One region of the Asticcacaulis excentricus CB 48 genome, then DNA from elsewhere that is predicted to be linked to it. Evidence: riboswitches for the same ligand, from Rfam matches in the RefSeq annotation. Region 1 holds a riboswitch; the other holds the start of a gene.
The links. A riboswitch is a leader RNA that binds a small molecule or an ion and turns the genes downstream of it on or off. The one in region 1 is predicted to bind S-adenosylmethionine.

Region 1 (11,510 bases):
GCGTAACGGGATGCGCCTGCAATCGGACCCAACCGTCGTCTATGCCGTATCCAAAGGTGAGCCTCTGGGGCGGGGTCTGAAACGCTCCGAACTGGACACGCCCAGCCCGTGGAACACATATCTGATCGACGGTCTGCCTGTCACTCCGATCGCCAATCCGGGCAAGGAATCCTTAAAGGCCGTGCTCAACCCGCCGTCGAGCAACGATATCTATTTCGTCGCTGATGGCACGGGCGGGCATATCTTCGCCGAAACTTATGAGCAGCACCTGATCAACGTGGCTAAATGGCGTCAGATCGAGGCGCAAACGACTCTCTCTTCGGCCCAACGCGTCAAGGACACCGGTAAATGACCCTGTCAAGCATGACCGGCTTCGGGCGGGTGGAAGGCCATCATGGGACGTTCGCCTGGGTCTATGAGGTGCGTTCAGTCAATGGGCGGTCTCTGGACCTCAAAACGCGCGTACCCTCAGGCTATGACTATGTGGAGCGGGCGGCGCGCGATCTGGTCAAGCAGCGTTTTCAGCGCGGCCAGGTGTCTTTGAACCTCAGCATCCAGACGACCGAGGCCCAGACTGGCTACAGTGTTAATCACGCGGTCCTCAGCCAGTATCTTGAAGTGGGCCAGGGCCTGATGCAGGCCGGTCAGGCCACCATGCCGTCACTGGACGGGCTTCTGTCCCTGCGAGGAGTCATCGAAGCGACCAGTGCGGAAACCGATACCGACTTGGCGGCGCTGGAAGCGCCCCTGCTGGCCGATCTAGGGGCAGCGCTGGAGCATCTGAAGTCCGCACGTCAGGACGAGGGGCGGGCGCTGTTTGAGGTGTTGGCCCAGCACCTGGTCGCGATGACCGAAGCCGTGGATCGGGCCGAGGCGTTGGCGGCGCAGCAGACCGAAGTGATCCGCGAACGCTTCACCAGGCGCCTGAATGAGCTTCTGCCCGGTTCTGACCTTCAGGAGCGCGTCATGCAAGAAGCCGCCGTCATGGCCGTCAAGGCCGATGTTCGTGAAGAGCTGGATCGTCTGCGCACCCATATCGCGTCCGCGCATACACTCCTGAGCGACAGCCAGTCGCAGGGGCGCAAGCTCGACTTCCTGTCGCAGGAATTCATGCGCGAAGCCAATACCCTCTGTTCGAAAGCCGCTTTTAGCGACCTGACCAAGGTCGGTCTGGAGTTAAAGTCGGTTATCGACCAGTTCCGAGAACAGGTTCAAAACGTAGAGTAATATGCCTAATTCCCAACGTCTTCGCCGCGGCCTTATGCTGATTGTTTCCTCGCCTTCGGGCGCGGGCAAGACCTCTCTGTGCCGTCGCCTGATGGCCGATCACGCCGATCTCGACCTGTCGATTTCGGTGACCACCCGCTCACCGCGCCCCGGTGAAAAGGATGGCCGCGAATATCACTTCATCAGCGACGCCGCGATGGATGATCTGGTCAAAAACGACGCCCTGCTGGAATGGGCGGCGGTGCACGACCACCGCTATGGCTCGCCACGTGAACCGGTGGAAAAAGCCTTGTCGCAGGGGCAGAACGTGCTGTTCGATATCGACTGGCAGGGGGCGCAGCGCATCTCGGCCAAGGCGCCGTCGGATGTGGTGCGTGTCTTTATCCTACCGCCCTCGATGGAAGAACTGAAGCGCCGCCTTTATGCCCGCGCGCAGGACGCTGATGACGTCATCCAGCGCCGTCTTAGCCGCGCCAAAGGTGAGATCGCGCACTGGGCCGAATACGACTACGTTATTCTGAATGATGATTTCGACCGCTCCTATGCTGAACTGGTGCACATCTATCATTCGGAAACGGCGCGCCGTTCACGTGGTTTGTGGATCGCCCCGTTTGTCGATGAGCTGATGAGCGAGCCGCTTTAGGCTCAAAAGAGGAAGGGGGCTCGCCCCCTTCACCCCGGAACTATAAAGCCCTCCGAACGGTTCGGAGGGCTTTTTGCTTACTTCTGGGCCGGGCTGGTTTCGACCTTGAGATAGGCGATCAGATTGTGACGCTCCGTCTCGTCCTTAAGGCCCATAAAGCCCATCTTGGTGCCGGGGACGGTTGCCTGCGGATGGGTGATATAGTCATCGAGCGTAGCAAAGTCCCACACGGCGTTGTGGCCTTTCATCGCGTCGCTATACTGATAATCGGCCTTGCTGCCTGACTTGCGCCCGAACACGCCGTAAAGGTTGGGGCCGACCATATTGGCCCCGCCTTCGACCAGCGTATGGCACGAGCGACACTTGGTCCACGCCTTCTCACCCGCCTTGAGATCGGCCGTATTGTAGGGGGCGGGCAGGGCAGCAAGTTTTGCGGCTTTTTCCGCTTCGGACGGTCCCTCGACCGCCGGCACACTGGCTTGTGGTGCAGCGGTTTCGCTTGCCGTTTCTGCGGGTTTGTCGCCGCAGCCTGACAGACACAGGGCAAGGGTCAGGGGGGCAAAAAACAGGGCTGCGCGCATCAAAGTCTCCATGGCTTCACGTCAAGCGTTTAGCTGACAGAGTGGACTTTGGCGAGAGGTGACGCCCTGGAGGGCTGTGACGCCTTGCCGCAGCAGGAGGCATCCCGACAGAACAAAGCCGCGGCCTCCATTGGACGCGGCTTTTTAAAATCAGTGCCTTACAAAGAAAAGCTCAGGAGCGTCGGTAATTCTCGTCGATGTCCTGCGAATTCAGGCGCTCCTCAGAGCCGTCGATAAAGATTCGGTATTCGACGGCACCCGCGGTGTTCACCTCGCCCTGTTCGATGCGATTGATGACCGCCGGGCCGCCGTAGCGCGCCACCAGTTCCGGATCGCGGATCAGGTGATTGACCGTCGGCATGGCGGCAAAGTCGAAATCATCCGAGGCGAACACCTCTTCACCAGTATTATTGTCGAAAAAGCGGTAGGCCAGTCCGGGCATGATCCATCTCCCATCTTGTGGTTGAGCGATCAGGATGCGCCCGGCCCGGTAAATAATCAATGCGCGCAATGCCGCAGGTGGTTCGCCGAGACCGCAAGTGGACTCTCAGAAAATGCGCCGGATTATTTGCTTTCAGATGCGTTTTTAATATCGGCGGCCAGTTGATCTACCCTCGCCGGGTCAGCGTCCCAGGCAAACATGAGGCGCGCCCCACCACCGATAAAGGTATAGAAGCGCCAGCCTTTGGCGCGCAGGGCGTCCAGAACGCTCTCAGGTGCCTTGAGGAAGACCGCGTTAGCCTGCACCGCGAAGATGGGCTCTATTTCCGGTAAACCGGAAATTTTGTCGGCCAGACGGCGGGCACAGGCATTGGCGTGGTGACCATTCCTTAGCCACGCACCGTCCTTGATCATGCCCAGCCACGGCGCGGCCAGAAAGCGCATTTTGGAGGCCAGTTGCCCGGCCTGTTTGCAGCGATAGTCGAAATCCTGCGCCAGACCGCGATCAAAAAACAGGATGGCTTCGCCCACGCCCATGCCGTTCTTGGTGCCGCCGAAACATAGAACATCGACCCCGGCCTTCCAGGTGATGTCTGCGGGGGCGCAGTTGAGCGCCGCGCAGGCATTGGCAAAACGCGCCCCGTCCATGTGCAGACGCAGGCCCAGTTCCAGGCAGACGGCGGCAATGGCCTTCACTTCGTCGATGGTATAGACGAGGCCGGTTTCGGTCGGTTGGGTGATGGTGACGGCGCGTGGTTTGGGGAAATGAATGTCAGAGCGACTGGTGGCCATAGCCCGTATGGCGTCTGGCGTCAGCTTACCGTCCGTCGAGGCGGCGACCAACAGTTTCGACCCATTGGAGAAGAATTCCGGCGCGCCGCATTCGTCGGTTTCGACGTGGGCCGTGGCCGAGCAGATGACGCTGTGATAGGACTGGCACAATGACGCAAGGGCCATGGAATTGGCCGCTGTGCCGTTGAAGGCGAAGAAGACCTCGGCCTCATGCTCGAACAGGTCGCGCAGGGCGTCGGCGGCGCGCTGCGTCCAGGGGTCGTCGCCATAGGCGGGGACCGAGCCGGCATTGGCCTCGTGCATGGCGTTCCACGCTTCGGGGCAGATGCCGGCATAGTTGTCGCTGGCGAATTGCTGCGGCGCTAAGATCGTGAGGGGCAGGGCGGTGTCCGGCATGGGGCGTCTCTCAGATAAAATGAGTTGAGCGACGCATGAGCCTTGGTCCCGTTAATTGCCGGTTCGGCCGCATCTCCGTTTCCGGACGCCACCTTGCCGGGAAGGGCAGGTTGGCGTTAAGCGCGTCGCTTAACTCTGGATGCCTTTTCGCCATAGCCGTTCATAAGCGCTCGCGCAAGCGAAAGTTTCTGCGGAAACCGGTGGCGGGGCCCGATCCGGCCTCCCTTGAATATGGGTGGTAAAGTCCCACATTCAGCCTAGGTTCAGCCGAGGAATCGTCTAAGGTGAATGGTGAACCCCTGCGCAGGCATTGCGCGTATATATCCGGAGAACGCGCCCTTTTTCTTTACGCAGGGTGGTCGTTGGACGCCTTGGCGAGGCGCGCTGTCCGGCTCAGGAGTAAGTAATGTTTGATGTTCTAACCATACCCGTATTGCCTTTAAGGGATATTGTGGTGTTCCCGCACATGGTCGTGCCGCTGTTTGTCGGACGTGAAAAGTCTGTGCAGGCGCTCGACGAGGTGATGAAGGGCGACAAGCAGATTCTGCTGGCTACCCAGAAAAATTCCGGTGACGATGATCCCGAAGCCGACGCCATTTACGACATTGGTGTTCTGGCCAATGTGCTGCAGTTGCTGAAGCTGCCGGACGGCACGGTCAAGGTGCTGGTCGAAGGCAAGTCGCGCGCCAAGATCAAGCGCTTTACCGGCCGCAGCGAATTCTATGAGGCCGAAGCCTATGCGCTGGAGCCTGCCGTGACGCAGGGCCCGGACCTCGAAGCGCTGGTGCGCGCCGTCACCGATCAGTTCGAAAACTACATCAAGCTCAACAAGAAGATTCCGCCGGAAGCGCTTCAGGCTCTGGCCGAAGTGTCGGAAGCCGACGTGCTGGCCGACTCGATTGCCGCGCATCTGGTCATCAAGATCGGCGAGAAGCAGCAGCTTCTGGAGCAACTTGCGGTCGCCAAGCGTCTGGAGCAGATCTATGCCCTGATGGAAGGTGAGATCAGCGTCCTTCAGGTCGAAAAGAAGATCCGTTCGCGCGTCAAGCGCCAGATGGAAAAGACCCAGCGCGAATATTACCTCAATGAGCAGATGAAGGCCATTCAGCGCGAGTTGGGTGAGCAGGACGACGCCAAGGACGAGATCCTCGAACTCGAAAAGAAGATCAAGGCGACCAAGCTGAGCAAGGAAGCCCGCGCCAAGGCGATGTCGGAGTTGAACAAGCTGCGCCATATGTCTCCCATGTCGGCCGAATCGACCGTGGTGCGCAACTATCTCGACTGGCTGCTGGCCATCCCGTGGGGTGCGTCCAAGCCCAAGCCGATCGACCTCAGCAAGGCCGAAGATACTCTGGATGCCGACCATTACGGCCTTGAGAAGGTCAAGGAGCGCATCCTTGAGCATCTGGCCGTACAGGCGCGTATGGGCACGCTGAAAGGCCCGATCCTGTGCCTTGTGGGGCCTCCGGGCGTCGGTAAGACGAGTCTGGGTAAGTCCATCGCCAAAGCGACGGGCCGCGAATTTGTGCGCATCAGTCTCGGCGGCGTGCGCGACGAATCGGAAATCCGGGGCCATCGTCGCACCTATATCGGTTCTATGCCGGGCAAGATCATCCAGTCGATGAAGAAGGCCAAGACCACCAATGCCTTCTTCCTGCTCGATGAAATCGACAAGATGGGCGCCGACTGGCGCGGCGACCCGGCTTCGGCCCTGCTCGAAGTGCTGGACCCGGCGCAAAATTCGACCTTCAACGACCATTATCTGGAGGTCGATTACGACCTGTCCAAGATCATGTTCGTGACGACGGCCAATTCGCTCAACATGCCTCAGCCCCTGCTCGACCGCATGGAGATCATCCGCATCCCCGGCTATACCGAGGACGAGAAGGTCGAAATCGCCAAGCGCCACATCCTGCCGTCTCTGGCAAAGGATCACGGCCTGCAAGGCGACGAGTGGATCGTGCCTGAACAGGCCATCCGCGACCTGATCCGTTACTACACCCGCGAGGCGGGCGTGCGCTCGCTGGAGCGGGAACTGGGCAATCTGGCGCGCAAGACTATCCGTGACCTGGCGCGTGAGAAGGTCAGTTCGATCACGGTGGATGAGGCGCGCTTGGCCAAATATGCCGGCGTGCGCAAATTCCACTATGGCGAAACCGATGAAACCGATCAGGTTGGTATCGTCACGGGCCTGGCCTGGACGGAATTCGGCGGCGACATCCTGACCATCGAAGCCATCAAGATGCCCGGTAAGGGCAATATGAAGGTCACGGGTAACCTCAAGGACGTGATGAAGGAATCCGTTTCGGCGGCCAATTCCTACGTCAAGGCGCTGGCGCCGAAGTTCGGCATCCTGCCGCCGGTCTTTGAACGCACCGACGTCCACGTGCACGTCCCCGAAGGTGCCACGCCCAAGGACGGTCCGTCGGCCGGCGTGGCCATGGTCACCGCTATGGTTTCGGTCCTGACCGGTATTCCGGTGCGCAAGGATATCGCCATGACCGGCGAAATCACCCTGCGCGGCCGCGTACTGGCCATCGGGGGCCTCAAGGAAAAGCTGCTGGCGGCGCTGCGTTCGGGCGTTAAGACCGTGCTGATCCCCAAGGAGAACGAGAAGGACCTGACTGAACTGCCTGAGAATGTGAAGGCCGGTCTGGAGATCATTCCGGTGAGCCATGTCGAACAGGTTCTGACCCACGCCCTGACCCGGCCGCTCGAATCTATCGAGTGGGTGGAGCCGGTGATTCCGCCCCCCGCGGTGCCCGCTGCGGATGACGCAGACGGTCTTACGGCCCATTAAGCCGTAAGGGATAGCGCTATTTTGGCGTGCACTCGCCAAAACGGTTGAGAAAAAAGAGCGGAATTTGCAGGCTAAGCGCCTCAAATTTCGCTCTTTTTTGTGTAAGTCATTAAAAAAACTCGGTTTGCAGTGCAAAAAATGCGATTTCGCTTTTGACGAGCGGGGGTTTTTGTAGTCTCTATCGGGTCCACCCGCCGACGACTCGCTGAGTCCGACAGGGAACGGTTCACACAAATGCCCGTCATGGCGGGCAGGGAGAAACTTATGACGACCAAAGCTGAACTCGTGGCCGCCATTGCCGATCAGGCGGGCCTGACCAAGGAACAAGCCAAGAAGGCCGTTGACGCCTTCACCGATTCCGTCGTGGACGCCCTGAAAAAGGGTGAAGAAGTCCGCCTCGTCGGCTTCGGCACCTTCCTCGCTGTGAAGCGCGAAGCCGGCACCGCCCGCAACCCGCGTACCGGCGAAACCGTTTCGCGTCCGGCTTCGGTCACCGCGCGCTTCCGCGTCGGCGAAGGCCTGAAGAACGCCCTGAACGGTTAAGACCACTCACAGAATTTAAGCCGAAACGGCTTGACTTCGGGACCGGAGGTTGGCATTGACCGGCCTCCGGTTTTTTATATCCGGTCCCCTGTGGAGGGGCGATTAGCTCAGCTGGCAGAGCGGCTCGTTTACACCGAGTAGGTCGGCGGTTCGATCCCGTCATCGCCCACCATTTCCCCCTACAATTTGCGAACCGCCGCATCTTTGTGTGCTTGCTGACGCAAACGGGGGTTCGATCCCGTCATCTCCCACTATTTCCCCTTACGATTTGCGAACCGACGCGTCTTTGCTTGTTTGCAGACGCTAAAGGGGTTCAATCCCGTAATCGCCATCGATTTCCCCACACATCATACTGGTTTTTGCGCGTCCAAAGCGGCAAAGAAAAACCGGCCTGAACGTTCTCAGGCCGGTCTGATTTTTAGTTTGTCGCCTTTTCGGCGTTGCGTTTGATGTTTTCGGCAGGGGGCTGATCACCCAACTCATCAGCGGCCTTGTCCACGCCCTGCGGCAGGGCCTCTACGGCATCGCCCATGCGCTCAGAGCCGCTACGGTTGTCCTGCATCAGAAACACGGCACCGACCGCCAAAAGCGCGATCACGGCCACGCCAATCAGGATGAGAATGCTGTTTGTGCCCTTACCGGGGGCCGTCGTTGTACTCGCCATAGGAAGGCTCCTCTATCTCTTCGAAGGTCCGAGGATAGGCGTAGCCGTGAAAGCGCTCAGCACGGATAACAGCCGCGGCGAATAGGAAGCGCATAAAAAAAACCGCCGGGGTTACCGGCGGTTTTTGCGGTCCGATCTGGAACAGATCAGAACTGGAAGCGGGCGCGCAGCGACAGCGACACGTTGTCGTAGGCGTCGTACTTTTCATATTCGGCTTCGATACCGAAATAGCTGTACTCATTCGAAGCTGCGAGGCGCACACCGGCAATCGGTGCGCCGCCCTTGATGTCGCCGCCCTTGAGCGTGAACGGGGTGGCGGTGCCGAAGCGGGCCACCGTATCGGCGATTTCCGCTGAGAAATTATTGCGGTAACCAACCCAGATTTCCGGACGGAAGAGGGCGTTCTTGTTCGAACGGCCGATATTCAGCAAGGCGGTGCCGCTGAAGATATGGCCGGTGCGCTCATCCACCGACAGGTCGAAGGCCGTGCCGCCGCCGGTCTCGGTATGGGCGTCTTCCTTCAGGCCAAAATAGTCGGCGCTGACCATGGGGGTCAGGCTCAGCCAGCCGGCATCGACGCTGTAGGAGGCCCCGATGCTACCCGAATAGCTGACGCCCTTCCACTTGGCGGTCGAACTGGCGATGAAGGCGGGTTCGAGGATCTGACGCTTCGATTCGAAGTTGGCGTAGCCCACGCCACCGCGCACCCAACCTTTCAGGCCCGAACCGTTATCCATGCGCCAATAGGCTCCCAGAGACAGGTCGGTCGAGCTGAGGTCTTCGTCCGGCGCGCCCAGCGTGCCCTTGGGGTTGGTGGCCGTGTAGGCCAGATAAAGACCCGCGGCCTGCGTCGAGGTAATGCCCCGCTCAACGCCCCCGGCAAAGGCAAAGCCGGTCGATTCGAAGCCCGTAACGTCGGTGCGGTTGCGATTGATCTGGAAGCCGTATTCCTGCGCCCAGTACTGGTTGACGCCGGCCTGCGGGATAATCGACTGGCTGGCCATGGTGCGCGACAGGCCGTCATTACTCTTGGACAGGGTCAGCAGCGTTTCGCCGGAATAGTCGGGCAGGAAGGACAGATAGGCCTTGTTAAAGCCATCCGCCGTCGTCGGGTCGAGCAGGGCGCGTGTGGCGCTGGCATTGCCCTGGGCGGCGGTCATAACGGCATCGAAGGCCGCGAACTCATTGACCGACAGGGTGGTTTCGCTCTGTGTACGCAGGCGCACATCGGCGTACAGCGCCGTATTGGCCGTATTGGTCGAAAGGGCGGCCTTGTACAGATAGGGGACATTGCTGTCGAGGCTGGCCGTATCGAGGGTGCCGAGCGTGATGTTCGAAGCGGTCAGAAGCGTATAGCGCGTCGCCGGTTTGACGATGCTGGACATGCCGATCTGCACCTTGGCGCCGGTTTCAAACACGGCGGCCCCGGAGGCGGCGATAAGGGGGGTGTTGGGGTTGGCTGTATCCGGCACAAAGCGCAGCGTCCCCTCCTTGCGCACATTCACCGTCGTGGCATTGAGCTTGGAACCGGTGTCGAGATTGAGCGCGCCTTTCACGATGTCGAGCGACACCGTACCGGAGCCGGTCATCTTGCCGCCAACAATGCCGTTGGTGGTGATGCTCAGGCTGTTGCTGCCGGCGCCAAAGTCGATATTGCCGATGACGAAGCCGCCATCGATCTTCACGACATCATTGCCCGAGCCCAGTCGGATATCGCCTGAGATAACGGGGGCGGCGACTGTGTTATCATCCGGCTTGAGGTCGGTCTGGACCAGGGTGACGCCGGCCGTGTTGCCGCTCAGATCGATGGCCACGGCCCGGTTGGTGGTCGGGTCAACCACGCCATTAGCATCGTCGTCGGTCTGGGTGAGCGAGGCCGTGATATTGCCGGTATTGTTCAGGCGTACCAGTGTGTTCGAGCCATCAAAAATCGCCGTCGCGTTCGACTTGGAGCCCGTTGACGCCGCGCTGATCGTACCGCTGACATTGACTTCGGGCACCTTAGCCCCTGAGCCGATATACAGGGCATAGGCGGTTTCGTTCTTGGTGGAACTGTTGGCGGCGCGCAGGGTGCCACCGACATTAAAGACGTTGGCGAACGTCCCGGCCAGAAGGTTGGCGGTTCGCGCTTCGGCCAGGTAGGAAGAGGCCGAAACGGTGCCGTTGATCAGGATGCCGTTTTCAAAGGTGACGTTGCGACCCATGCCACCCGTTTCGATGGCCTTGGCGATCACGCCTTCGAACACGCCGGAAGAGGCGATGCTGCCGCGCACGACCAGACCGAACTTCTGGTTCTTATAGGTATCCGTCGCGGTCGTCGCGATATTGATCGCGTTGATAGTGATGTCCTGCGTGGACGAACCGACCTTAAGGGCCGCCGCACCGCCATATTGCGACAGGCTGGCGGCACCGTCGCCCGTGTCGGTGACACCATTGCCGTCTTCGTCGTTATTGCGCTCGGCTTCCGCCTTCGAAGCATCAGTATCGGCAATGGTGGACTGAATCAGTATGCCCTTGGTGACGTTGCCAGCGATATTGACCAATGGTCCCGCCTGTAGCTTGTCTTCTGCCTGAAGCTTGTCCAGTGTCGCCTTGTCCGTCACTGTGGTCAGGCGGTAGCCGGTGCCAGCGACCGTTCCGTCCAGAATCAACGCGCCGGTAAGGTTGCTCGCGAGGTTGAGCGCCGTAGCATTCTCACCCTGTACCGTTGTCGAACCGCCGATGACGATATTACCCGTGACACCGCCTTCAAACGAATAGGCACGCGCGTTTGTGCCGACGACGTTTACCGTGCTGTCGGAAGCAAAATTACCGGTCAGGGCGTTTTCAAAGCGCACACCGTATGAATTGTTACCTTCGACCTGAATAGCGCTGGCCGAAGCGAGGCTGACATCGCCAATGAAAGGGGAGGTGCCAACGGACCGAATGCCGTAGCGACGCTCGCCTTTGGCGAAGACGCCATCGGCGATGCCGTCCGCAGGGGAGTCTGTGTCTGTCGGGGTGTAGTCGTCGGTGACGGTGATCTTGCCGGAGAGGGTGAGGCCGCTGGTGCGGCCACCATCAATATAAATGCCCGTGGCGTCATCGCCCGAAGACGACATGTCGATCGCGCCGACGACATTCACCTTATTGTTCGAATCAATCGTGATTGCGCGCGCGCCTGCTGTCTTGAGCGTAATCGTGCCGCCCGTATCCAGCTTGATATCGTCTGCCGTACCCGCCGTAGTCGCCGTTGAAGTTTTAACAGGGGCGGTCGTCGAAGTATTAATAACGACTTCAGCCTGCGCCACACCTGCGGTAACCGCGATGACCAGGCCAAGGGCGGTGGCATTTAAGAGATGAGATTTGCGCATAGTCTCGCTTTCGCTCGTCGATTTGAATTCTCAGACAGAACAACGCGTCGCGTCATGCAATGGCGCGCCT
Region 2 (11,510 bases), on a different replicon from region 1:
GGCCTATGCGTGCCTGCTGATTGCCTCGATCCTGTGGGCGGGCAATATGGTGTCGGGCAAGCTAGCCGTGGGGCACATCAGCCCGGCCTTGCTGTCGGCCTCGCGCTGGATACTGGCGGCTCTGGTGATATTTGCCGTCTCAGTGAAACCGCTCCGCCGCGACTGGCCGGTCATCCGTCAGCACCTGCCACTGCTTCTGGCTTATGGCTTCTTCGGTTTCGCGTCGTTCAATATCCTTCTCTACACGGCGCTGGAACACACCAGCGCCATCAATGTTGTGATCGAAGACGCCGGTATTCCTCTGGTTATTATGGGGCTGAACTACGCGCTCTATCGCATCAAAGCGTCTTGGGCGCAGGTGGCGGGCTTTGGTGTCACCGCCATTGGCGTCATGTTGACGGCCACGCATGGCGATCTGCGTAATATCGTAAGGCTGGATCTAAATCTCGGCGATGCTCTTATGCTACTGGCGGTTGTCAATTACGGGGCCTATACGGTCGCGCTGCGCTATAAACCGGCGATCCACTGGCAAAGCCTTATGGCCATTCCGACCCTTGGCGCTTTAGGGGCCGCCATTCCCTATCTGCTGTGGATGTCACGCGACACCGGCATTGTCTGGCCCGACACCACGGGCTGGCTGATCGTGCTCTATACCGGACTGTTGCCATCACTGGTGGCGCAGGTCTGCTATGTGTGGGGTGTCGAACTGATCGGGGCCAACCGGGCCGGGCTGTTCATCAACACCATTCCGCTGTTCGGTGTGATCTTGTCAGTACTGATCTTGCGCGAGCCGCTGCACGGGTTTCACCTTTGGGCACTGGCTCTGGTCATTGCGGGTATCGTACTGGCCGAATCGGGCCGCCCGAAAGCCGCACAACCCACCTAACGCATCCCCTTGACAGCATTGAAATAAAGCCCGTCGGGCAGCAGGGCGAGTAGCTTGACCATCCGCGTGAAGCCCTTGGGGAAGTGGATTTCGAAGCGTTTACTGTCCAGTTCGCGGGCAATGGCGCGGGCGGCCTTTTCCGGCGTAATCATCATCGGCATCTCAAAGCCGTTCTTATCCGTGAGCCGCGTTTTGACAAAGCCTGGATTGATGACCTTGATATCTAGGCGGTCGCCGTGTTCGGCGCGCAGTGAGGTGGCCAGCGATATTACCCCCGCCTTGGTCGCCGCATAGGGCTGACCATTGGGCAGGCCACGATAGCCGGCAACCGACGCACACAAAGCGATCTGACCCTTTTCGGCCATGACCGGCAAGGTGGCCTCCACAACGTAGAAGGCCCCTTTCAGGTTGGTATCGACGATACGCCCCATATCACCAAGGTCGATCTGCCCCAGCTTCATCGGCGTGTAGGCCCCGGCAAAAAACAGCACCCGGTCAAGCGGCCCTACCGTGTCCTTCAGCCAAATGGCCGATCGGGCCACCGCCGGGCCGTCCGATACATCTAGCGGCAGGACACGATGCCCCCGGCCCTTCAGGCGCTTGCAGATCGTCTCTAGCGCCTCGGCATTGCGCGCCGACAGGATGATCTCCTCACCGCGCGCAGCCAGCCGTTCGGCCAGCGCTTCGCCTATGCCGCTGGAGGCCCCGATTATCCACGTGCGTTTGAATTTTTTTTGCTGGCTCATGCGTCCCCCAGAAGTTTGGCGCGCAGCGCTTTCGATGAGGTCCGGCTGCCCAGCCAGATGTCGAAGAACAGCCGTGTGAATTGCGTGTCGCGGATGGCACCGATGGCGCGGCCATTATGGATAAACTGAGCGTACCCGTCCGCGTTACGCACGCCCGCAATGTAGGCGCCCGAACGAATATCCGGAAAAATAGCGCTCATCTGCTGTCGCCACTCTTCCAGCTTGACCTTGTCCGAAAAGCCCTGCTTGCGGATTTCGGCGATCGAATGATCGACAATGTATCTGGCATTGAAACTTTTGAGGTAATCCAGTCGCAAGGCAAATGGCTTTTGCGGATCATAACGGCCATTGGGGGCATAGAGGCTGGCATCAAATATCGACAGGCCCAGCACGCTGTAGCGGCCCCTGCCGACTAGCTTGCCATCGGGCACGCCCGCTGGGACCTCTGCACGCACAGCAAAAGCGGTCATTGAAAGCGGCAAGGCGCCAAGAGTTGCCAAAAACGTACGACGTTTAACTTGGGTCATGAAGTCACTACGCACGACGACCGAAACCGGATGACCGGTTTAAGCGCTTCTTGTGCGGAGACACGTCATCTCCATCCCCTCTTGACGACAAAGCCGGGTTCGGCGCATAAGCTGACACAACTCATCGAGACCAGCCGAGGGACAGGCCCGACGACGCTGGGGCAACCACCGAAACTTCGGAATGGTGCCAACTCCTGCGGAAGTGCGCTTCCGACAGATGAGAGAAGCGACAGCGGTGGTGTGGCCGTGTCTTCTCCCGACTGGTCTGTTGAGTCCCTGTTTTGCACCGGACCACCGAGCTTTTACCCAGATGAGCTTTATCAAACCTCACGCCACACCCGATCTGAGCGGGACAGACATTCGCGTCGATATTCCGGACGATTTCCGGCTGCAAAGCGGACAAAAACTCGAACAGACCGACGTCGTGGCGCGCCTCTACGGCCCCGCCGATGGCCGCGTGGTGGTGGCCGCCGGTGGTATTTCTGCCGGACGCATACTGTTCGCGAAGGAAGATTCGACCGAAGCTGCCCCCGGTTGGTGGGAAGGGGTTGCAGGTCCGGGTGAGGCGCTGGACCTCAACACCTTCCGCGTGCTCTCAATCGAATTTGCGCCGCGTCTGCCTGCCTCTCAGGTTTACACTATCACCACACACGATCAGGCGCGGCTGGTGAAGCTGATCCTCGATCACCTGGCCGTCGCTCATGTTTTTGCCTTCATAGGGGCGTCGTACGGGGCGATGATCGGCCTGGCTTTTGCCGAGCTTTATCCAGACTATATCGACCGCGTCTGCTGCATCTCGGCCGCGCATCGGGCTCACCCTATGGCTACAGCCATGCGCGGCCTACAACGCCGTCTACTCAAGTTCGGGCTCGACACGGGCCGTGAGCAGGAAGGCATATCACTGGCGCGGCAACTGGCCATGACTACCTACCGTTCCGAAGCCGAGTTTTCCGAACGCTTTGACGGCCCCCCCCCGGACTGGGCGGGTGAAAATTACACGGTTTGCGGCTATCTGCGGGCGCGCGGCGATGCCTATGTGTCGAACGCGAATCGCTGGATTTCAATGTCAGATTCGCTTGATCGTCATCGCATCGATCCGGCCAAGATCAAAGCCAAGGTGTTTCTGGCCGCCGTGCCGACCGACCGACTGGTCCCCTATTCCGATATGCAGACCCTGAACGAGACGCTGACAGACAGCGTCTTTATCGAATTCCCCTCGCTTTATGGACACGACGCTTTCCTGAAAGAAATCAGTTTGGTGTCTGATATAGTTCGCAAATCACTTAAGGATTAGTCGGCTTCCCCAAGAGGAACGCTGGCAGGAACGAAAATGTCAAAAGATTATCTCAAAGACGCCAAACTCGGCACCAAGGTCATCAATATCGGCATCGACAGTGACCGTGCGCATGGCGCGGTCATGCCGCCGATCTACCTGTCATCCAACTATTCCTTCGCCGGTTTCGGACAAAAACGGGGCTATGACTATGCCCGCTCAGGCAATCCGACGCGCGACATCATCGCCGACGTGATTGCCGAACTGGAAGGCGGTGCGGGTGCGGTGATGACAGCGTCCGGGCTCGCGGCGCTGGACCTTCTGTGGCAGGACCTGCCCAACAAACGCGTGATCGTGCCGCACGATTGCTATGGCGGGACGCAGCGCCTGCTCAATGCCCGCCATCGTCAAGGGTTGATCGAAGTCGTCTATGTCAATCAGGGCGATGATGCGGCTGTGGAGTCCGCCCTGTCTCAGCCGGCGGGTATGCTGCTGCTGGAAACACCATCCAACCCGCTGATGCGCCTTATCGACCTCGAAAAGCTGATCGCGCTGGGCCACGCCGCCGGGGCCAAGGTCGCCGTAGACAACACCTTCCTGTCCCCGGCTCTGCAAAACCCCATCGCCTTCGGGGCCGACTTCGTCATCCATTCGACAACCAAATACATCAACGGCCATTCAGACGTCATTGGCGGCGCACTGGTCTGCACGACGGCAGAAGACGTCACCACCTGTCGCTGGTGGGCCAACTGCCTCGGTTCGACGCCAGGCGCGTTTGACTCCTACATGACCCTGCGCGGCGTGCGCACGCTTTTCGTGCGCGTCAAGCAGCAGCAGGAGTCGGCGCAGGCTATAGCCGAATTCCTTGATGCCCACCCCGCCGTGTCGCGCGTCTTCTATCCCGGCCTGCCCTCACACCCACAGCACGCCCTGGCTATGCGTCAGCAAAAGGGCTTCGGCGCCATGATGAGTTTTGAACTGGCCGGCGGGCTTGAGGCCGTCAAGCGCGTGTTTGACGTGATCGAACTGTTCAGTCTGGCCGAAAGTCTGGGCGGCGTCGAAAGCCTGATCGTGCATCCGGGATCGATGACCCACGCGGCCATGTCGCCGGAAGCGCAAGCCATGGCGGGGATTACTGAGGGCCTGCTGCGCCTGTCGATTGGCCTCGAAGACCCGACAGATCTCATTGCCGCACTCGACCGGGCCTTGCGGTTGGCCTAAGCCTGTTTGGTTTTGAGGCGGAAAATCTGGCGGCCCGTGCCATCGAAATTGGCCGGGTCGAGCCAGGCCTCGTAGGCCGAACGGATGCGCGGCCATTCCGAGTCAATGATTGAAAACCAAGCGGTATCGCGGTTTTCGCCCTTCGTCACCATGTCATTGCGGAAGGTGCCTTCGTAGGTAAAGCCGAACCGTTCTGCCGCGCGCCTAGACGCCTGGTTGGCGGCATTGCACTTCCATTCAAAACGCCGATAGCCCAACTCGTCGAACACATAGCGCGCCATAAGAAACACGGCTTCGGTGGCCAGCGCCGTGCGTTGCAAAGCGCGCCCAAACAGCACCGCCCCAATTTCAGCGCTGCCCTGCGCCTCGCGGATACGCATGAAAGAAGCCATGCCCATGATCGTGCCGTGCGGATCGATGATGACTTGTGTTTCCCAGCCTTCCTGTGCGCGTTTGGCTTCGAAATCGCGCTCAAAGGCCGCTTCGCCAATAAACGGACCGAGCGGCATGTAGCGCCACAGAGCGCCATTGGCCTCACCTCCGGCGACGGCATAAAGCCCCGCCCGATGACGCGCCCAGTCGAGCGGTTCCAGACGGCCATAACGGCCCGCAAAGGTCTTCGCCGCCGGTCGCGGACGCGGCGTCCAGTTTTCAAGACTCATGGCTCATCCCTACTTCCCAATCGCCCTAAACCATCATAACCCTAGCAGCAACGAAAACCGGGAGCCGTTCATGACCTATTCTGCAGCCACCACGCGCTATGACATCATGCCCTACCGCCGCTGTGGCGCTTCGGGCCTGAAACTACCCGCCATTTCGCTGGGGCTTTGGCATAATTTCGGCGATATTGACCGCCTTGATACACAGCGCGCTCTACTGCGCGCGGCCTTTGACCGGGGCGTCACCCACTTCGATCTGGCCAATAATTACGGCCCGCCAGCGGGGTCTGCTGAGGTGAACTTCGGGCGCATTTTTGCCGAAGATTTCAAGCCTCATCGGGATGAGCTGATCATATCGACCAAGGCCGGCTGGCAGATGTGGGACGGTCCCTACGGCTCGATGACCGGCACGCGCAAGCACCTTATCGCCTCATGCGACCAGAGCCTGAAACGCATGAGACTCGACTATGTCGATATCTTCTATTCGCACCGCCCCGACCCCCACACCCCGGTGGAAGAAACCATGGGCGCGCTGGCGACACTGGTTCAGCAGGGCAAGGCACTCTATGTCGGCATTTCCAACTATGGACCGGAACTGACGCAGAAGGCGGCCGATATTCTCAAATCTCTGGGTGTACCGCTGCTGATCAGCCAGCCGAACTATAGCCTGCTGGATCGCTGGATTGAGCCGGCGCTGCTGGAAACGAATGCGCGCAACGGCGTCGGCACTATTGTCTTTTCACCTCTGGCTCAGGGCTTTTTGAGCGACAAGTATCTAAGCGGTCTGCCCGAAGACTCACGCGCCGCCCGCCTCGACTGGGTGCGCGCCGGTCTGACCGACGCCAAGCTGGCTCTGATCCATAAGCTCAATGAACTGGCAAAGGCGCGTGGACAAACTCTGGCGCGCATGGCTCTGGCCTGGACATTGAAGGACGCGCGCGTCACCTCAACCCTGATCGGAGCGCGCACGGTTGAGCAATTGACCGACAGCCTCAGCGCGCTGGACAATCTCGCCTTTGATGATAACGAACTGACACAACTGGACCAGTTAACCCGCGAGGCCCTGCCCGGCATTTTCACCGCACCGCCGAAATCCACCGGTCAGGACCTGATCGACAACCCGCACTTCAAAGCCTGAAAAAAAGCGCCGGAGGTCGCTCCGGCGCTCTTATTTTTGAAGGGTTATGCGCAAAGCCTACTGCGCAAAGCCTACTGCGCGACGATCACCTCGCCTGACGCCGCCTTGTGGATTAGGGTGACGTTGATATTGCCGCGCGTGGCGTTCGAATAGGGGCAGACCACGTGTGCGGCTTCGATAAGGTCGCGGGCTGCTTCGTCGGGCACGCCGGGCAGGTTGACCGTGAGCGTGACTTCGAGGCCGAAACCGTTGGGAATCTGGCCGATACCGACCGCGGCGTCGATGGAGGCGTCAGCGGGAACGGCGACCTTCTTCTGACCGCCCACAAATTTCAGTGCGCCGATAAAGCAAGCCGCATAGCCCGAGGCGAACAGTTGCTCCGGGTTAGTGCCCTCCCCGCCACCGCCGCCCAGTTCATTCGGCGTCGAGAGCTTGACCGACAGGCGGCCATCAGGGGTGGAAGCGGTGCCTTCGCGGCCACCGGTAGCCGTAGCGTGAGCGGTATAAAGCGCGGTGATCGAGGTGGTCATGGTCAGGTTTCCTTTGCAATTAGGGTAAGTGAAGAACCGCCAGCGGCGTGTCTGAAATCTAGATAGATTGTGCACAATCTTTTGTCAATTGCATTGCGCGCAATTTAATTGATTTTAAGCGATATTTGTGATATCCCTTTGCCAAGTCAGGAGAAAATCATGCCCTCGCCCCTCATCCCCGCGGAAATGCGGCTTGAAAACCAGATCTGCTTTGCGGTCCATAGCGCGGCGCACGCCTTTGCGCAGGCCTATAAACCTCTGCTGGAACCCATGGGCCTTACCTATCCGCAGTATCTGGTCATGCTATTGCTGTGGGAGAAAGATGATCGTTCGGTGAGCGAACTGGGCACGCCGCTGTTTCTCGATTCCGGCACGCTGACGCCGCTGCTCAAACGTCTTCAGACGCAGGGCCTGATCGACCGCACCCGCGACCCCAAGGACGAGCGCGTCACCCGCATCACGCTGACGGAAAAGGGCAAGGCTCTAGCGGCACAGGGACAATCCATCCCGCAGGCCATGCTCTGCGCCATGGGCAATATAGACCTGCCTCACTTGATCGCGCTGCGTGATCAGGTCAAGGCCTTGGGCCACACCCTGCGTGCCGCCTGACTGAGATTTTGCCGCATTGGCGACACAATGCGACCCGGGGCTCAGCGCTGCTTTTCGATAAAACCAAAACAGATCAATGCCATCACAACCAAATCACGACATTATCACGTAAACGTGATAATGTCGTGAAAATGACGTGATTCCAGCGCGAGATGAAGGCCGCCGCTCTCGACTGCGGCATCAACCTTCGTTTTGGGGAGCCCCTAATGTCGCCTCGTTTGTCCGGCCGTCTGGCCGTCGTTCTGCTGTCCGCGTCCTTGCTCACCGTGTCGGCCTGTTCCAAACCCGCCGAAGAAATGACCACGACCGAGGACGCAGCCCCCACCGCTGCCGAACCTGACACGACGCCTTCACAACGCGTCGATCCGGCCTCGGTTCCCCAACTGACCTATGATTATCGTTTTGATCTCAGCGCGCCCGATAAAACGGTCAGCGGCATGATGGAGGGCCATCGCGAGGCCTGCACCGTGGCCGGCCTTACCATCTGTCAGGTTCTGTCCCTGAGCAGTCAGAATACTGGGAAAGACGGCCAGTTCCACACCCTGACTCTGCGCGCCACGCCGCAATGGATTGGCCTCTTCCGCAAAAATCTCAATAACGAACTCAAGGCCACCGGCGCGGCCATCGAAAGCCAGAGCATTGCCACCGAAGACCTCAGCCTGAGCCTCATTGACACTGAGGCGCACATCAAGAACCAGACGGCCTTACGCGATAATCTGCAGGCAACGCTACGCAGTCATAAAGGAAAGATGAATGAAGTCATCGAGTTAAAGCAACAACTGGCCACAATCCAATCCGATATCGACAGCGCACAAACAGCCGTCGCCACGATGAAAAAGCGCGTCGCCATGTCAAAGCTGACCTTGACCTATCGTCCGGCCTCGGCGGTTGCCGTAGATGGCACCTGGGCGCCTCTGAAATCCGCGTTGTCGGATGTCGGCCCGAACATGATCTCGGTGCTGACCGTTATGGTCGCCGTGGCGGGCTACCTCCTGCCTTTAGGCCTGATCGCCGCGCCGGTCGTCTGGTGGGCCCGTCACCCGCGCAAGACGACAAAACCTACTCGGAACGGCAACACCTAACCTGAGCAAAGAAAAAAGCACCGCATCGAATTCGATACGGTGCTTCCTTTCCGGGATCGAGGCATTGCGGCCTCCCCCCGCTCAAAGGATTTTAGAGCATTCGTCGGCTCATTTGCGCCGCCGCCAAATGGCTCTAAGTTTTTGTTCGGTCGCGCAATTTTTCTGAAAAGTGGAGTCCAGTTTATCAGATTGCGCTCTAGAAGTTGAAACGCACACCGGCGACGTAGCGCGGGCCAAAACGTTCGAACTCGATCGGATTGGTCGAAACCGTGCCGTAACGGCGCGCGCCCTGATTGCGCAGGTTCGAGCCATCGAAGTACCATTCCAGATTCTTGTTGATCTGGTAGCGCACCGACAGATCGACTTCTTCATCGTCGTCCCAATAGATGTCGCCGTTATCGGAGGGCACGGCGACGCCGCCAACCATGGTGTAGCCACCGATGTCCTGTATCCAGGCCGTGCGGTACTGATAGGCGAGACGCACGGTAAGGCCGTACTTTTCATAGATCATCTGGAGGTTATAGACACCTTCCGACGTGCCCGGCAATTCAGCCTTGCGCGCCGGCACGATGTTCGGAGCCGCCTTGGTGCCGACATTGTAAGCGGGAATGGTGACTTCCGAGTCCGCGAGCGTGGCCGAAGCCTTCACGCCGAAACCGCCCAGCCAGTCCGACCAACCGAGGTCTTCAACCAGCTTTTCCGCACTGTAGGAGGTAAACAGTTCCACACCCGACAACTTGCCATCACCGCCGTTACGCAGCGTAGTTAAGATATAGTCCGAACGGTTGGTGGTGCCTGAATTCAGGATGTCAGAGCCGAACGTGGCTGACTGGTTGAACAGAACGTCCTGAATGTCCTTGTAGAAGAAGCCCGCCGATACGAAAGCGGAGTCGCCATAGTATTCCAGATAGGCGTCAAAACCGGTCTGCTTTTCGGGCTTGGCGTCGGGGTTACCGCCCGAAACCGTTTGGTTCGAGTCTGAATAGGTGAAGTTCGGACGCAGATCGTCATAATCAGGACGCGACGCCGTGCGGTTCAGCGAGAAGCGCGCCTTCAGCTTATCCGTCACGTTCCAATTCAGGTGAACGCTGGGGTAGAACAGGGTTTCATCGCTGGAAGTCTCAAGATACTTCGCTAGAGCCGTCGAATAGGCACGGCCGTCGTTTTTGATGTTTTCGATGCGCGTACCGTAAACGATATTACCCCAGTCAAAGGTGGTGGTGGCCATCAGGTAGGCAGCCGCCTGCTTTTCGTTGATCTTCCAGTAGTTCGACGTCGTGGCTGACATGTCGCGCACGGCGGCACCGGCATTGATATACTGATCGACAAGATCGTTCGTCAGGGCCTGATTGGTGTAACGGAAGGTGTAACCCAGCGCCTGCTTGCCCTTGTACGGATCGTCAATGGCCAGCGTACCCCAGCTCGGCACCGAGAAGCCCTTGGCGGTCAGGCTCGCCGGGGTGGCCGTGTAGGTCTCGTTTTCGTTCTTCTTGTTACGCGCCGTGTAGAGGGCACCGAACTCCACCTTAGTCGGCAGGCCGAACAGCTCGGTTTGACGGACAAAGTCGATCTTCGCGGTGTACGCCTGCGTGGTTTCACCACCGGCGACGCGACCGATCGAGGTCAGCGGAACATTGAATTCTTCGGCCGAGAAGACGCGGTCGCCCTGGGTACGCGCCGAGGTCGTGCCACCGGTACGGAACAGACGCACGATGTTCTGATCGCCATTGCGGAAATCATAAATGGCGGTCGGACGATCCAGAAAAGACGACGGGCTCTGGAAGGCGGCGGTAACCGGCGTATCTCCGCCATTCAGACCCAACGTATAGTTCAGCCGCCACGACACGTCGTAGCCGTACCAGTTGCGGTGCTCACCGCCCAGAGTGTTGGTCGCAAGGATTTCTTCTGAGTCGCGGTAGTCGATACGACCGTTCAGCCGCGCGCCATAAACCGTACCGAACTTGGGGTCGGCGGCGGTGAAATTGGCATCCGAATTATAGGCAACACCGGCGGCATTGGTGCCCTGATCAAGACGCACGATCCAGTTGTCTCGCAGTTCGTCGTCTTTGAAAATCGTCCAGATCGACGAGGCGAAAAGGGTATTGTTGTCGTCGATCCTGTAATCGGCACGCAGCGAGGCCGAAGAGTTGTAACGCGTCAGGCGGTAGTTCTTGTATTCAAACTCACGGGCGAAAGTCTTGCCCGGAGCGGCAGCGCGCTGAACCAGGTACGGATCGGTTTCCCAGTTTTCCGTCGCCATGTTGCGGCGATAATAGGAGGCCTGAGCGACGATGCCCAGTTTGCCGTCCATGAAGATGTTGGAATAGACGAGGTTGGCATCGACCTCTTCGCCACCACCCAGGGTGACGTGGCCGAGACCCAGCTTGCCCGTAATCTTCTGACCTTTATAGTCGAAAGCACGGCGCGTGCGGATGTCGATATTGCCGGCGACCGTATCGCCCGGCATAGAAGGTACAATAGCCTTCTGAACCATAATCTGCGAGGCAATGGCCGACGGGATGTTATCGAAACGCGAGTCACGACCTTCGGCCGAAACGACCGACAGGCCGTCGAACGAGATGGTCGCCCACTTGCGCGGCATACCGCGCAGGTTGACGTAGCGGGCCTGACCCTGATCGCGCTCCAGACCGACGCCCGGCAGACGGCCTATGGCGAAGGCAATGTTCTGATCCGGCAGGTTACCGGCATCATCGGCCGATAGAACGCTGACCAGCGAATCCGACTGACGCTGAGCCTTCAGCGCGGCCGCATCAGATTCGGCCAGCGGACGGCGCGCTGTCACAACAACTTCGGTGACCTCTTCGGCGTCAGCGGCCTG

Region 2: linked by a shared signal. The riboswitch ahead of metX (homoserine O-succinyltransferase MetX) and the one ahead of ASTEX_RS13855 (threonine aldolase family protein) in region 1 are both predicted to bind S-adenosylmethionine.

What each region holds. Positions count from the first base shown of each region.
Region 1 covers NC_014817.1:466,955-478,464, forward strand. Annotated here, with positions in the region: gene mltG (endolytic transglycosylase MltG) at 1-352, shown strand, start outside; gene ASTEX_RS13835 (YicC/YloC family endoribonuclease) at 349-1,227, shown strand; gene gmk (guanylate kinase) at 1,229-1,870, shown strand; gene ASTEX_RS13845 (c-type cytochrome) at 1,948-2,451, opposite strand; gene ASTEX_RS13850 (hypothetical protein) at 2,624-2,893, opposite strand; gene ASTEX_RS13855 (threonine aldolase family protein) at 3,016-4,080, opposite strand; SAM-I-IV-variant riboswitch at 4,122-4,228, opposite strand; gene lon (endopeptidase La) at 4,487-6,880, shown strand; gene ASTEX_RS13865 (HU family DNA-binding protein) at 7,145-7,423, shown strand; tRNA gene ASTEX_RS13870 (tRNA-Val) at 7,520-7,595, shown strand; gene ASTEX_RS13875 (tumor necrosis factor receptor family protein) at 7,842-8,087, opposite strand; gene ASTEX_RS13880 (autotransporter family protein) at 8,234-11,440, opposite strand.
Region 2 covers NC_014816.1:1,211,958-1,223,467, reverse strand. Annotated here, with positions in the region: gene ASTEX_RS05805 (DMT family transporter) at 1-886, shown strand, start outside; gene ASTEX_RS05800 (SDR family NAD(P)-dependent oxidoreductase) at 883-1,632, opposite strand; gene ASTEX_RS05795 (chalcone isomerase family protein) at 1,629-2,102, opposite strand; SAM riboswitch class I at 2,278-2,383, shown strand; gene metX (homoserine O-succinyltransferase MetX) at 2,470-3,453, shown strand; gene metB (cystathionine gamma-synthase) at 3,490-4,653, shown strand; gene ASTEX_RS05780 (GNAT family N-acetyltransferase) at 4,650-5,315, opposite strand; gene mgrA (L-glyceraldehyde 3-phosphate reductase) at 5,386-6,450, shown strand; gene ASTEX_RS05770 (organic hydroperoxide resistance protein) at 6,522-6,980, opposite strand; gene ASTEX_RS05765 (MarR family winged helix-turn-helix transcriptional regulator) at 7,140-7,589, shown strand; gene ASTEX_RS05760 (DUF4349 domain-containing protein) at 7,796-8,671, shown strand; gene ASTEX_RS05755 (TonB-dependent receptor) at 8,868-11,510, opposite strand, start outside.